Regions from separate parts of the Roseateles cavernae genome, predicted to be linked through region 2. Evidence: predicted binding sites of a transcription regulator. Region 2 holds the regulator's gene; the other holds the start of a gene.
The links. Region 2 encodes sigma-54, which starts transcription at its own class of promoters, with help from an activator protein. Its sites were predicted from a motif close to TGGCANGNAANCTGCTTT; they were not measured.
Positions count from the first base shown of each region.

Region 1: a site for sigma-54 is predicted at 4,767-4,784, ahead of ABGI63_RS18280 (PEP-CTERM sorting domain-containing protein). Genes of this name have one in related genera too.

Region 1 covers NZ_JBDPLH010000007.1:111,852-118,873, forward strand. The annotation lists gene ABGI63_RS18255 (XrtA system polysaccharide chain length determinant) at 1-655, opposite strand, end outside; gene ABGI63_RS18260 (XrtA/PEP-CTERM system exopolysaccharide export protein) at 748-1,383, opposite strand; gene ABGI63_RS18265 (ThiF family adenylyltransferase) at 1,716-2,651, opposite strand; gene ABGI63_RS18270 (nitroreductase family protein) at 2,747-3,841, shown strand; gene ABGI63_RS18275 (DMT family transporter) at 3,838-4,686, shown strand; gene ABGI63_RS18280 (PEP-CTERM sorting domain-containing protein) at 4,839-5,672, shown strand; gene ABGI63_RS18285 (glycosyltransferase) at 5,771-6,916, opposite strand; gene ABGI63_RS18290 (S1C family serine protease) at 6,982-7,022, opposite strand, start outside.
Region 2 covers NZ_JBDPLH010000001.1:1,157,138-1,164,159, reverse strand. The annotation lists gene lptA (lipopolysaccharide transport periplasmic protein LptA) at 1-171, shown strand, start outside; gene lptB (LPS export ABC transporter ATP-binding protein) at 168-941, shown strand; gene ABGI63_RS05520 (RNA polymerase factor sigma-54) at 946-2,451, shown strand; gene ABGI63_RS05515 (bifunctional diguanylate cyclase/phosphodiesterase) at 2,537-5,260, shown strand; gene ABGI63_RS05510 (THUMP domain-containing class I SAM-dependent RNA methyltransferase) at 5,305-6,588, shown strand; gene ABGI63_RS05505 (16S rRNA (uracil(1498)-N(3))-methyltransferase) at 6,576-7,022, opposite strand, start outside.

The DNA.
Region 1 (7,022 bases), on a different contig from region 2:
CGAGTTGGGCGCTCATCTCGGTCAGGCGCGAGGCCGAATCGCGGCCGTCGCTGGACATGGTCTGCAGATTGCGTAAGCGGAACTCTTTCAGACGTCCTTCGGCCTCTTCAAGCTTGGCCTCGTAATTCTTGATCTGCTCGTTGATGAAGGTCGCGGCGGTCGCGGTGTCCTTGCGGGTGGCGCCCAGGCTGGACTCGACGAAGATGGACACCAGCGACTGCACCACCCGCTTGGCGGTCTCGGGGTCCTCGTCCCTGTAAGACAGGGTATAGAGGTTGTCGCGGGCCGTGCTGCCGATCGACAGCGACTTGGTCACGGTCTCGATCGTGGCTTCCTGCTGGGCCTTGGATTGATTCTTCAGGTCGAGATCAGCCATGCGAACCAGCTTCTCGACATTCGGCCGGCTGATCAAGGTACGACTGAGCATCACGACCTGCTGCTCGACATTGGGCTGCACCGCCAGCCCCGACATCAGCGGCTTCAGAATCGACTGCGTGTCCACATAGATGCGGGCACTGGCCTGGTAGCGATCAGGCATCATGAATACGACCGTCGCGCAGACGGCCCCGGTCACCCAGGCCACCAGGACGCCGGGCCAGCGGTACTTCCACATGCTGCGCGCAATGGAAAGGATCTGGGCTATCAATAAATCCATCTAGATTCGCCTGCAGACAAGCAAGGCACGCTGGCAAAAGACAAGAAACCCCTGAACTCAGGCCACCAGGGGGCTCGAAACCCGGTCTGGCTTCAGAACAGGCTCTGCGGAATGATCAGGATGTCGCCGGGCCGCATTTCCACATTGGCCGACACCTCGCCACGCTTGATCAGGTCGGTCAAGCGAACCGAGTACTGTTTGTTGCCTTCGGATGAGCGCAAAATCGTGGCCTGATTGCCGGCAGCAAAGTCGGTCAACCCCCCGACCGCGATCATCACGTCCAGCAGGGTCATCTTTTGCTTGTAGGCCAGGAATTGCGGCTTCGCAGCCTCGCCGAGTACGCGGATCTGTTCGCTGAACGGGCCGACAAAACCTGTCACGATCACCGTCACCACCGGATCACGCACATAGCGGCCGAGTTGCTTTTCGATATCGCGCGCGATTTCCACCGAATTCTTGCCCTGCGCCACCATTTCATCCACCAGCGGCGTGGAGATCTTGCCATCGGGACGCACCGGCACCGACATCGACAATTCAGGGTTGCGCCAGACAATGATATTGAGATTGTCACCGGCACCGACGATGTAGCTGTAGTCCTGGGTCGCCGCAGAAATCGGCGCTGCCGGATACTTGGAGCTGTTGCTGGCGCAACCGGCAAACAGGCCACCGGCCGCCACCAGCAAAGCCAGACCGAGTCCGCGCGACGTGGAAGCAATGCGAGTATTCAAGGCAAGTCCTCTCAAAAATCAGTTGGTCTTGTGTGGACCCGTACAGCATCCAAGGGCATGACATGTTCGGACTGAATACCGATGCCTGCGAGGCCCCAGCGCAATGGATCATGCCACAGCAGTAAGGCAAACAAACCTGGGGATACGGACCAAGCCGCCTTGGCGGATGCCCACTATTTGACACCCTTGGCACCTGCCTCACCGACCACCCGGTTCACAGGCCGCGATTGCACCTCAGCCCCAGCGACAAGGCTATCCCCCGAGTAGGGGCGTGCACCGCCGAACTGACCGCCACAGGAGCCGATCGGGCCGGGCGCCGCCAGCAGTCCGGCTTACTTGCTGCGCCCTCGCAACACCGGGCGGATAAAGCTCAGCAGCAATTGCTGCAACGGATTTGCATTGCCGAGGGGGCGCCAGGCAAAGCTCAGCTTCTGGCGATATCCATCAAACTGCAGCGACCAGGGCGCCGCGCGCAGAGCACCGCGCCCCAGCAAGACCTTCAACACCGAAGTCCCCATCATGCCGGCACAAAGGTCGCAGGCCATCATGGTCGACGGCCCGCGCTTCTCGACGAAATTCACCGCCTCGGGCACCACCAGATAAGAGCGCTGCAGCATGGCCGGGGACAGCCCGGCGATGAATCGCGCGTATTGCTCCTGCTTGGTATGCCCTTCGAGCCGGAAGTAATTCTCGAAACTCAGCCCTCCCGGCTTGAAATACAGCAAGGAAACACCCATACCCAGCGGTGCCGCCGTCAGCGCCGGGATCTTGCGCTCGTGACACAGCTGGAACAGGCTGCGCCGTGCCTCGATGGCAAAAACATCGATGCCATCCACATAGACATCGACATCGGCCAGGAACTCGCCAATATTCTCGGCCGTGACGCCGGCCGGATACACCCGCACATCGGCCTCGGGATTGATGTCCTTGACCATTTCGGCGAGTACTTGCGCCTTGGGACGCCCCAAGGTCGACATCGTGGCGCCAACTTGGCGGTTGAAATTGTGGACCTCGAAATCATCGAAGTCGGCAATATTGAACCTACTCAGCCCCAAGCGCGCCAAGGTCAGCAAATGAGCCCCGCCAACCCCACCCAGCCCGGCTATCGCCACCCGCGCCTGACGCAGCCGCGCCTGCTCCGCAACGGAGACCCAGCCGATATTTCGCGAAAAGGCGCGCTCATAATCAAAAGTCAATGTCGGCTCCAAGTGCACCTCTTTTCTTCCGGCCTTCAATGGCGCGGCGCCCTCATCATCGGCAGTTCGCAAGCACCTGTAAATCCAAACACCCCAAACCTGCCTTGAGCAGCTTTCCAAGGGGGTCCTTGTATACCATGAGCAACCTCTTCTGAAGCACGCGCACCATGCCGACTCGAGATCAAGTTCTGCAGATTCTGGACCTCGCCCGTTGGGCACCCAGCGGCGACAACACCCAGCCGTGGCGCTTCGAGATCCTCTCGCCCGAGCATGTCGTTGTGCACGGCTTCGATACGCGCGAGCACTGCGTCTATGACCTTGACGGGCATCCAAGTCAGATTTCACTGGGCGCCCTGCTTGAAACCGCGGCGATCGCCGCGAGCGCTCATGGCCTAGTTCTGGATATCAGCCGGCGGACCGGGCTGCCGGAATCGAAGCCGACTTTCGATCTGCGCCTCCACGCCGACCCGAGCATGAGGCGGGATGCTCTGATCGAGCAGATCGAGCGTCGCAGCGTGCAGCGCCGACCGCTGAGCACCCGTGCACTGAGTGCGGCCGAGAAACAGCAGTTGCAGGACTGCTTGCCGGCCGGCTATCAGGTGCACTGGCTGGAGGGCTTTGCCACCCGGCTGCAGACCGCCCTGCTGATGTTTCGCTCGGCCCGGCTGCGCCTGACCACGCCCGAAGCCTACCGGGTGCATTGCGACATCATCGACTGGGATTGCCAGTTCAGCGCGACCAAGGTCCCTGACCAGGCCTTGGGCGTCGATGCGGCCACGACCCGCTTGATGCGCTTTGTCATGAAGAGCTGGGGTCGGGTGCAATTTTTCAATCGATTTCTCGCCGGCACCTGGGCGCCTCGGCTGCAGATGGACTTCGCCCCCAGCCTGGCCTGCGCGGCCCACTTTGTGCTGTACGCGCCCGCACAGCCCAAGACCGTCGATGACTACGTCGAAGCCGGCCGGGCCATGCAGCGCTTCTGGCTGAAAACCACGGAGCTGCAGCTGCAGCTGCAGCCGGAGGTGACGCCGCTCGTCTTCGCAAGATACGCCCGAGAACAACGACGGTTCTCCAGCGTCAGCGGAGCCATGGCGGCAGCGATCGACGTCAAGTCTCGCCTTGAACTGCTGATCGGCGCCGATTTAGCCCGAGCAGCGGTTTATATGGGCAGGGTCGGCGCTGGCCCCTCCCCCAGCTCGCGCTCGCTTCGCAGACCCCTGGAGGATCTGATCATCAACACCCAGGCGGGAGCGCCATCATGATCGTGGTGATCACCACCTTGCTGGCGACGCTCTTTATTCAGCTGGGCTACTTTCTATGGAAGCTGTCCGCCGAGCACCAACCCAAGATCGGACATGCCTCCTGGCGCAGTGTCGCGGCATCACTGCTGACGGACTGGCGTTGGCTGCTGGGCCTGGGCAGCACAATCATCGGTTGGGTGCTTTTTGTCCAGGCCACCGCCTTGGGCGAAATCTCGCTGGTTCAACCCCTGATGTCGGCCGGTGATGTCTTGCTGGTGCTGATGGCGGTTGTATTCCTGCAAGAACGGATGAACCGCGCGGAGTGGTTGGGCCTGGCGCTGACGGTGGCTGGCGCATTGGCGCTGTCCTGGCAGGCCGAGGCCAAGCCCTTGATCGCACCCGACGTCACCAGCCTGCTGATCGCTGCCGCCGTATTGACCATCGGTGGCAGCGTCATTCTTTATCTAGGCCGGCGGTCCAGCCAGCGAGAGCTTCCTTTGGCCATCGTCGTCGGCTTGGCTTTTGGCATGGGCGCTGCGCTGACCGAAGCGCTGACCGCGCAGACGCAGACTGGAGACAGCTCGCTTTCGCTGCAGACGTTGAGCAACCCTTTGCTACTCGGCGTCGTGATTTTCAACATCGCAGGCTTGATACTGCTTCAGGCAGCATTCCAACGCGGGCGAGCCTCCCTGATCGTGCCGGTCCAACTTGCACTCGCCAATCTGGTGACCGTTGCGATCGGGGCAACAGTTTTCGCCGAGCACATCAGCCCAGCCAGAGCCGCAGGTATCGCGCTGATATTGCTGGGTGCTGCGATGCTGCATCAGCACCAAGGGACCCCGAGCCGACAAGCACTGTCGGAATAATTTACACGAACGATCCCCTCCGGCCACTTGACCCGTAAGATCGCCCCCTAAGTGATTGATCTAGATAGTAAAAACATCAATGGCACGATCTCTGCTTAAAGAATGCACGGGTGGGCTGCCCCTTCGAGCAGCTTTTCGATAAGGAGATGGATATGACGATTCTGCGCAAAGTTGCACTGGCAGCCGCACTGACCCTGGCCGGTCATGTTGCTCACGCTGGTGTTGTGATTGATGACTTCTCTGTCAATCAAGGTACCCTTGCTACCGGCGTCCTGCTGGACAACGTGACCGATGCCAATGGCGTCTACAGCCGCGTTTCCGGCCCGGCCGCCAGCATCATCGGCGGTCAGCGAGACATTTTTGTCATCAAGAATGGCTCTGTCGCTTCTGACAACACCGGCGCTGGCATCCAAGCCTCGGCCAACGGTGGCGTGCTGAGCTACAGCACCGCTGCTGGCACTCACGGCCAAGCCTACGTTCGTTGGGATGGCAGCGTGCTGGGTGATATCGGTGCAACCGCATCGACGAAGGCTGCTTTCGAAGGCCAAATCAACTACACGGGTCTGGGTGGAAAGAATCTGGCAGCGACCGCCAACGCCTTCAAGATTGACGTGCTTGAGTCGGATCTGGGCTTTGACTTCACCATCGAGGTCTACACCAGCGCCACTCAGTGGACCAAGCTGATCTTGCAATCGAGCGCTGTCAATGGCGGCGTGCCGGACCAGGGCGCGATCTCGTTTGCCGATTTCGTCGGCCCCAACGCCGTGCTGCCGAGCGGCGCGATCCGCATCTCCGCCGGTGGTGGCGCTGATCTGAGCAATGTCGGTGCCCTGCAGACCGTCATCAACTTCAGCGGCAGCACGACCAAGATCGACTTGGAGCTCGACCTGATCAAGACCGTTCCGGAACCGGCATCGCTGGCACTGGTCGGTGCAGCTCTGTTCGGCCTGGGCTGCGCCCGCCGCCGCCGTAGCGTGCAAAGCTGATCGGTTCTCACCGATAAGCACAAAGGGCGCTTCGGCGCCCTCTTTTGTTGTCATTCATTCCCGGATAGGTTCGCCCCCGTCTCGGGCAGGCCCAGCAATCAGCGCGCTGTCGCGGCCACCTCTCTATAGCTTGACTCCATCAAGTCAACCACTGACTCGGCCTCGTACTGTGTCGACTTGCGCCGACCCGCAGCGCCTAGCGCGGCTCTGAGGCCGGCATCGGCGGACAACTGCACCAGGCGATCGGCAAGTTCCTGGTCATTCTCCGGCTCGACCAGAAAACCGTTGGCACCTTCATCGACCAACTCGGTCGCGGAGACCACGCTGCGAGCAACCACAATCGGCTTGGCAAACCACATGGCCTCCATCGCCACAAGGCCTTGAGTCTCGACCCAAGACGGCAGCACAAACACATCACAAGCCGCGTAGTAGCGGGCCAGCAGATCATGGTTCAGAAAACCCAGGAACTTGACGCGCTCTTGAATGCCTAGGGCCACACAGTGCCTCTGAAGAGCATCAAGATCGGCGCCCGCCCCGGCTATCAGCAACTGAGCATCCGTCACCCGCTTCAGCATGAGCGCGAAACTGCGCAGCAAGAAGGGGATGTTCTTTTCCGGATTCAAGCGCCCGGCAAACATCACCACGAAACCGGCCTCCCTGGCCATCGGCTCAACCGTTTGCGGATCCGCAAAGTCGACCGGGTTGCTGATGAAATGCACCGGTGTGTGTATGCCTTTGGTCGGCAACTGCTCAGCCAGGTTCTTGGACACCGAGATCAGCAGATCGACGCGGTTGCAGATCGAGACGATCTTTCGAACAATGAGGCGTCGGAATGGCCGCATCGGCAGCGGCTGGGTCAGGTGATCCTCGGTCATGTGATAGGTGTAGACCTGCTTCAGCCCCAGTCGTTTGCAGACCTTCAGCGCGCGCAGCAGCATCACCCCCAGATAATGATGGTGGACCACATCGGGCCGTATCTTGCGCAGCAGACGCTCGATCTCGGCACCCGAAGGCAGAGCCTGGTAGAAACCGAACAGCTTGAGCGTCGGCACGCGATAGACCTGCACGCCGCGCCAGACCTCCTGCTCCGGCTCACCGGACCGACGCGAGGTGATGATGCTGATGCGGTGGCCGCGCCGGCTGAGATGACCCGCGACGGCCTGCAAATGCGTCCCGACCCCGGTCGCTCCGGGCAGGAAATCGTCCGAGAGCATGCAAATCGACAAGGGCTGTACCTGACTCATGGCGGACCTTGCGTGGTGGGAGTGAAAGAAATATTGATTGGCGAAGGGCGGCAGCGCCGAGCTTGCTAGCGCTTGGCGAGCAAGCTCGCCGCATAGTGCGCAGGGA
Region 2 (7,022 bases):
AACCGTTCCGAGGTCTTCAGCATCGAGGGCGGCCAGGCCTCGCCCCACCCGGCCGGCCGTGGTCGCATGGTGCTGATGCCGCGCGCGGCGGCTTCCGAGCCGGCCGCTTCCGAGCCGGCCCTGCCGCTGCAGACCAGCCCGGGCTTGCAACAGCCGCGCAAGCCTTCATGACGGCCGCCGCCCCGGAACCCAGCGCCGCCGTCAGCCGCCTGGAGGCCGAGGGCCTGCAGAAAAGCTATGGCGTGCGCAAGGTGGTCAAGAACGTCCATCTCGATGTGCACAGCGGCGAGGTGGTTGGCCTGCTGGGCCCCAACGGCGCCGGCAAGACCACCAGCTTCTACATGATCGTCGGCCTGGTGCGCGCCGATGCCGGCGAGATCCGCATCGACGGCCAGGCCGTGCAGCGCCTGCCCATCCACCAGCGCTCGCGCCTGGGCCTGTCCTATCTGCCGCAGGAAGCCTCGATCTTCCGCAAGCTGACGGTCGAGGAAAACATCCGCGCGGTGCTGGAGTTGCAGCAGGACGAGAACGGCCGCGCCTGGTCGAGCGCCCGCATCAACGAGGCGCTCGAAAAGTTGCTGGACGAGCTGAGCATCGAGAAGCTGCGCGACAGCCCGGCGCCGGCGCTCTCCGGCGGCGAGCGCCGCCGTGTCGAGATCGCCCGTGCGCTGGCCACCCAGCCGCGCTTCATCCTGCTGGACGAACCCTTCGCCGGCGTCGACCCGATCGCGGTGCTGGAGATCCAGCGCATCATCCGCTTCCTGAAGAGCCGCGGCATCGGTGTGCTGATCACCGACCACAATGTGCGCGAGACCCTGGGCATCTGCGATCGCGCCTACATCATCAGCGAGGGCACGGTGCTGGCCGAGGGCACACCGCACGAGATCGTCGACAACGCCGACGTGCGCAAGGTCTATCTGGGCGAACATTTCCGAATGTAAGCCCATGAAGCAAAGCTTACAGGTCCGCCTCAGCCAGCATCTGGCGCTCACCCCCCAGCTGCAGCAATCGATCCGCCTGCTGCAGCTGTCGACGCTGGAGCTGAACCAGGAAGTCGAGCAGATGCTGGCCCAGAATCCGCTGCTCGAAACCGAAGAGGAATCCCCCGACGCACCGGCCGCGGCCGAGCTGCCCGAAATCCGCAAGGCCCAGGACGAGATCGGTGCCGACAGCGGCGCCGGCGAGCCCGAGACCACGCCCGAGATCCAGGCCGAGGACTTCGGCGCCACCGAGCGCGAGGACTGGGAGAACGGCACCGAGCGCGATGACTTCGACGGCATCCGCGAGCTGCCGAGCAACAGCGGCTCCGGCAGCGGCGACGAAGACGGCGAGCGCCCCGAGCAGGACTCGCCGGGCCTGAGCCTGCAGGAGCACCTGAACCAGCAGCTCGCGGGCATGATGCTGAGCCCCGAGGACCGCGCCGCGCTCTATGTGCTGATCGAGTCGCTCAACGAGGACGGCTATCTGGAGGACAGCCTCGAAGAGCTGGTCGAATCCCTCGCCGGCGATTCGGATGCCGAGGCGCGCGACGAGTTGCTGGACCGGCTGCGCTGCGCGCTCAAGTGGTTGCAAAGCCTCGAGCCGCTGGGCGTCGGTGCCCGCGACCTGCCCGAATGCCTGATCCTGCAGCTGCGCGCACGGCCGCGCAGCGAGGCCCAGGTGGTGGCCATCCTGGTGTGCAAGCAGCATCTGGAGCTGCTGGCCAGGCGCGATCTGAAGAAGCTGATGGCGCTGACCGGCGCCGACGAGGCCTTGCTGCGTGAAGCCCAGGCCCTGATCACCAGCCTCGAGCCCAAGCCGGGCCGCCAGTTCGCGCGCGGCCAGGCCCAGGCAGTGATCCCGGACGTGATCGTTCACAAGGTCGGCCGCGAGTTCCGCGTGATGCTGAACCCCGAGGTCGCACCCAAGCTGCGCATCAACGAGCTCTATGCCCAGGCGCTGCGTGCCACCCGCGGCGGCGTCAGCAACTCGCCGCTGGGCGCCCAACTGCAGGAAGCGCGCTGGTTCATCAAGAACATCCAGCAGCGCTTCGACACCATCCTTCGCGTCTCGCAAGCCATCGTCGAGCGGCAGAAGGGTTTCTTCACCCATGGCGAGCTGGCGATGAAGCCGCTGGTGCTCCGAGAAATAGCCGACGAGCTGGGCCTGCACGAGTCGACCATCTCCCGGGTGACGAATGCCAAGTACATGGCGACCCGCTTCGGCACCTTCGAGCTCAAGTACTTCTTCGGCTCCGGCCTGAACACCGAGGCCGGCGGCAATGCCTCCAGCACGGCGGTGCGCGCGCTGATCAAGCAGTTCGTCGCGGCCGAGGACGCGGCCAAGCCGCTGTCCGACAGCGCGCTGTCGAACATGCTCGAAGAGCAAGGCATCCAGGTCGCCCGCCGCACCGTCGCCAAGTACCGCGAAGCCCTGAAGATCGCGCCGGCGAATCTGCGCAAGGCCATGTGAGGCGACACAGGCGCTGCGCCTGTTGATACATATCAAGAGCGCCAAGAGGGTCAGCGGCTATCGTGCCGTTCCTGCCCTCCAGCTCATGCACAACGCCCATCTCAGCCCCCATCGCCCGGAGAGACATTTCCTGCGCCAATGGCTGGCCCTGCTCGCCGCCGCCAGCCTGGCCTGGATCGCGGCAGCCTGGTGGCTGCAGGCCGAGCGCAGCGCCCTGCACCGGCATGAGGGCGAGAAGCTGCAGGTGCTGGTGCAGACGCTGGACGGCATCGTCTCGCAGCAGATGCTGGCGATCAAGGCGGCGCTGGACACCGTGGCCGTGCAGCGCCGGGGCTGGCGCGCCGAGCGGCTGCCGCAGGACAGCGCCGCGCTGCTGCAGACCCTGGCACGCGCCATGCCCGGCGTGCGCGTGCTGATGCTGGTCGATGCCCAGGGCCGGGTGCGAGCCAGCTCGGTGCCGCAGCTGCTGGGCCTGGATGTGCGCTCGCGCGACTACTTCAGCGTGCCGCAACAGCGGCCCGACCCCGGGCTGCTCTATGTCTCGCCGCCGTTTCGCAGCGTCATGGGCGTGCACACGCTGACCCTGGCGCGGGCCCTGTTCGATGCCCAGGGCCGCTTCGAGGGCGTGGTCACCGCCAGCCTGGACCCGGACTACTTCCGCCTGGTGCTGGAGACCGCCCAGCCCTCGCCCGACACCTGGAGCGCGCTGGCCCATACCGGCGGCCTGCTGTTCAGCATGACACCGCCCGATGAGCGCTGGATCGGCCGCAATCTGCTGGCCATGCCGGACTCCATCCTGGCCCGCCATCTGGCCAGCGGCCAGAACGCCAGCCTGCACCGCATGCGCGCCCAGATCAGCCAGGACGAGCGCCTGGCCGCCGCCCGCCATGTCAGCCCGGCCGGCTTGCGCACCGATGCCGGCCTGCTGGTGGCCGTCGGGCGGGCTCTGCAAGGCATCGAGGCGCCCTGGCGGCGCCAGCTCCATGCGGTGCTGCTGATCGGCGGCCTGCTGTCGCTGGGCATGGCGGCGGCGCTGCTGCTGTGGCAGCGCCGCCAGCGCCTGATCTTCGCGACGGCTCAGCAGGCCGCCTTCAAGCTGCAGGAGCAGGCCCAGCACACCCAGGCCATCCTCGACCATATGGTGGACGCGGTGATCACGATAGACAGCGCCGGGCAGATCGCCTCCTTCAACCCGGCGGCGGAGCGCATCTTCGGCTATCCGGCGGCGGAGGCCATTGGCCGCAATATCAGCCTGCTGATGCCCGCGCCCGACAGCGGCCGGCACGACGACTATCTGCAGCGCTATCTGGCCGGCGGTCCGGCGCGCGTGATCGGCCAGGGCCGCGATGTCGATGGCCGCCGCAAGAGCGGCGAGGTGTTCCCGATGAGCCTGGCCGTCTCGCGCATCGAGCGTCGCGGCCAGACCCTGTTCATCGGCCTGGCCCGCGACATCTCCGAGCGCAGGCGCGCCGAGGCCGCGATCGAACGGCTGGCCTTCTACGACCCGCTGACCGCCCTGCCGAATCGCCGCCTGCTGCTGGACCGGCTGGCGCAGAGCCTGGCCGCCAGCCAGCGCAGCGGCCGGCATGGCGCAGTGCTCTTCATCGACATCGACAACTTCAAGTCGCTCAACGACACCCTGGGCCACGGCATGGGCGACCGCCTGCTGACAAGCATCGCCCAGCGCCTGCAGGCCGCGCTGCGCGCGCAGGATTCGGTGGCACGCTGGGGCGGCGACGAGTTCGTCGTGCTGCTGCAGGACCTCGGCGCGGACGCCGGCATCGCCGCCCTGCATGCCGAGGCGGCCGCCGAGAAGCTGCTGCGCGTGCTGGGCCAGCCCTACCAGCTGGACGAGCATCTGCACCACAGCACGCCCAGCATAGGCATCGTGATCTGGGGCGCCGGCGACGCCAGCAGCGAGGACCTGCTCAAGCATGCCGACCATGCGATGTACCAGGCCAAGGCGGCCGGGCGCAACCAGCTGTGCTTCTTCGACCCGCTGACCCAGGCGGCGCTGGCCGAGCGCGCCGCGCTGGAGGCCGATCTGCGCGAGGCCTTGCCGCTGGAACAGCTGGAGCTGCACTACCAGGCCCAGGTCGGCCGCGACGGCGCTCTGCTGGGCGCCGAGACCCTGCTGCGCTGGCGCCATCCGGTGCGTGGCCATGTCTCGCCGGCCGTCTTCATCCCGCTGGCCGAGCAGACCGGCCTGATCGGCCCGCTGGGCGAGTGGGTGATGCAGCAGGCCTGCGCCCGGCTCGCCGCCTGGGCCGCGCAGCCGGCCCTGGCCGGGCTCAGCCTGGCCGTCAATGTCAGCGCCCACCAGTTCCGCCAGAAAGGCTTTCTGGGCCTGATGCAGCAGCTGCTGGCGCGCAGCGGCGCGCCGACCGAGCGGCTCAAGATCGAGCTGACCGAGAGCGCCCTGGTCAACGATGTCGAGGCCGTGATCGTGCTGATGAACGAGCTGCGCCGGCTCGGCCTGGCGGTCTCGCTGGACGATTTCGGCACCGGCTATTCCTCGCTGGCCTATCTGAAGCGCTTGCCCCTGAACCAGCTGAAGATAGACCAGAGCTTTGTGCGCGACCTGATCGACGAGCCGAACGCCCGCGCGATCGCCCGCACCGTGATCCAGCTGGGCGACAGCCTGGGCCTGCAGGTGATCGCCGAGGGGGTCGAGACCGAGGCCCAGCGCGCGCTGCTGGCCGAGCTGGGCTGCCATGCCTTCCAGGGCTATCTGTTCAGCCGGCCGCTGCCGGCGGCCGCGTTCGAGGCGCTGGCCGGGGGCTGGAACGCGGTGGGCGAGGCCGCCTAGACAGAAAGCGGACAATACGGCCCTGCTTCCTCGCATCTTGAGCCATGTCCCAGAACGAAACCCTGCATCTCTTCCTGTCCTGCGCCAGCGGCGTCGAGTCCTGGCTGGAACAGGAGGTGCGCGCCATCCTGCCCAAGACCCATACCGAGGCCTTGCGCGGCGGCGTCGCGGTCAAGAGCAATGCCGAGGGGGTGATGAAGCTCAATCTGGAGAGCCGGCTGGCGCAGCGCGTGCTGATCGAGCTGATCGACGGCCCCTACCGCCATGAGGACGATCTCTACACGCTGGCGCGCAAGATCGACTGGACCCAGTGGATCACGCCGGCCCACACGATACGGGTCGACATCGTTGCGCAGCGCTCGCCGCTGCAAAGCCTGAACTTCACCACCCTGCGCATCAAGGACGCGATCTGCGATGTGATGCGCGAGGCCACCGGCGAGCGCCCCAGCGTCGACACCCGCCACCCCGACCTGCCCATCATCATGCACGTCGGCCCGGAGTTCGCGACGATCTATGTGGACAGCTCGGGGGAGCCGCTGTTCAAGCGCGGCTGGCGCGAGGACAAGGGCGATGCGCCGCTGAAGGAAACCCTGGCCGCCGCGATGCTGGCAGCCGCCGGCTGGAAGGGCACGCCCGAGACCGGTGGCGCGCTGCTGGACCCCTGCTGCGGCTCGGGCACCATCGCCGTCGAGGCCGCGCAGATCGCCTGCAGCATGGCCGCCGGCATGCAGCGCCGCTTCGCCTTCGAGCGCCAGCTGCCCTTTGTGCCGCTGCGCGGCCGCTTCCAGGCCATCAAGCAGGCCGCCAAGGACCGCGAGCACGCGCCGGCCGTGCCGATCTTCTGCAGCGATGTGGCCTTCCGCATGGTCGACTTCGCACGCCGCAATGCCGAGCGCGCCGGCGTTGCCCAGTACATCCAGTTCAACGGCGGTGACGCGTTGGAGCGTCCCGCGCCCGAGTTGCCCGAGGGCATGCCCGGCACCGTGATGCTGAACCCGCCCTATGGCGAACGCATCGAGGTGCGCGGCAAGGCCGGCAATTTCCAGATGAGCCGCGATGCCGGCGGCTCCGAGGCCCGCGACGCGGGTGACGACTTCTTCCCGCGCCTGGCCGCGCACTGGAAGCGCGCCTACACGCAGAACCCGGCCGGCTGGACCGCCTGGCTGCTGTGCCCCGATATGAAGCTGCCCAGCAAGATGCGGCTGAAGGAGTCGCGCAAGATCCCGATGTGGAACGGCCCGATCGAATGCCGGATGTTCAAGTTCGAGCTGGTGGCCGGCTCGGCGCGCAAGGGCAAACCGACAGACGCCGGCGCTCAGGCCGACTGAAGCGCCAGCCAGGCCAGCACCGCCAGCGGCGCGGTGTCGGCCCGCAGGATGCGCGGGCCCAGATTCATCGCGACGAAACCGCGCGCGCGCGCCGCGTCCTCCTCGGCCGCGCTGAGGCCGCCTTCCGGCCCGCTCAGCACCAGGGTACGCGGGGCGGCGGCCTGCGCGGCCAGCGGCTGCGCCGAGCCGGGGCTCAGCAGCCAGCGGCGTTCCTGCAGCGGATCGGCCGGGCTCAGGTCTTGCAGCCAGGCCGCCAGCGTGCGCACCGGCGCGATGCGCGGCGGCCGGCTGCGGCCGCTCTGCTCGCAGGCGGCAATCGCCACGCCGCTCCAGTGCGCGACCTTTTTCTCGGCCCGCTCGGCATTCAGGCGCAGCACCGAGCGCTCGCTCATCAGCGGCTGTATGCCTGCCACGCCCAGCTCGGTGGCCTTCTC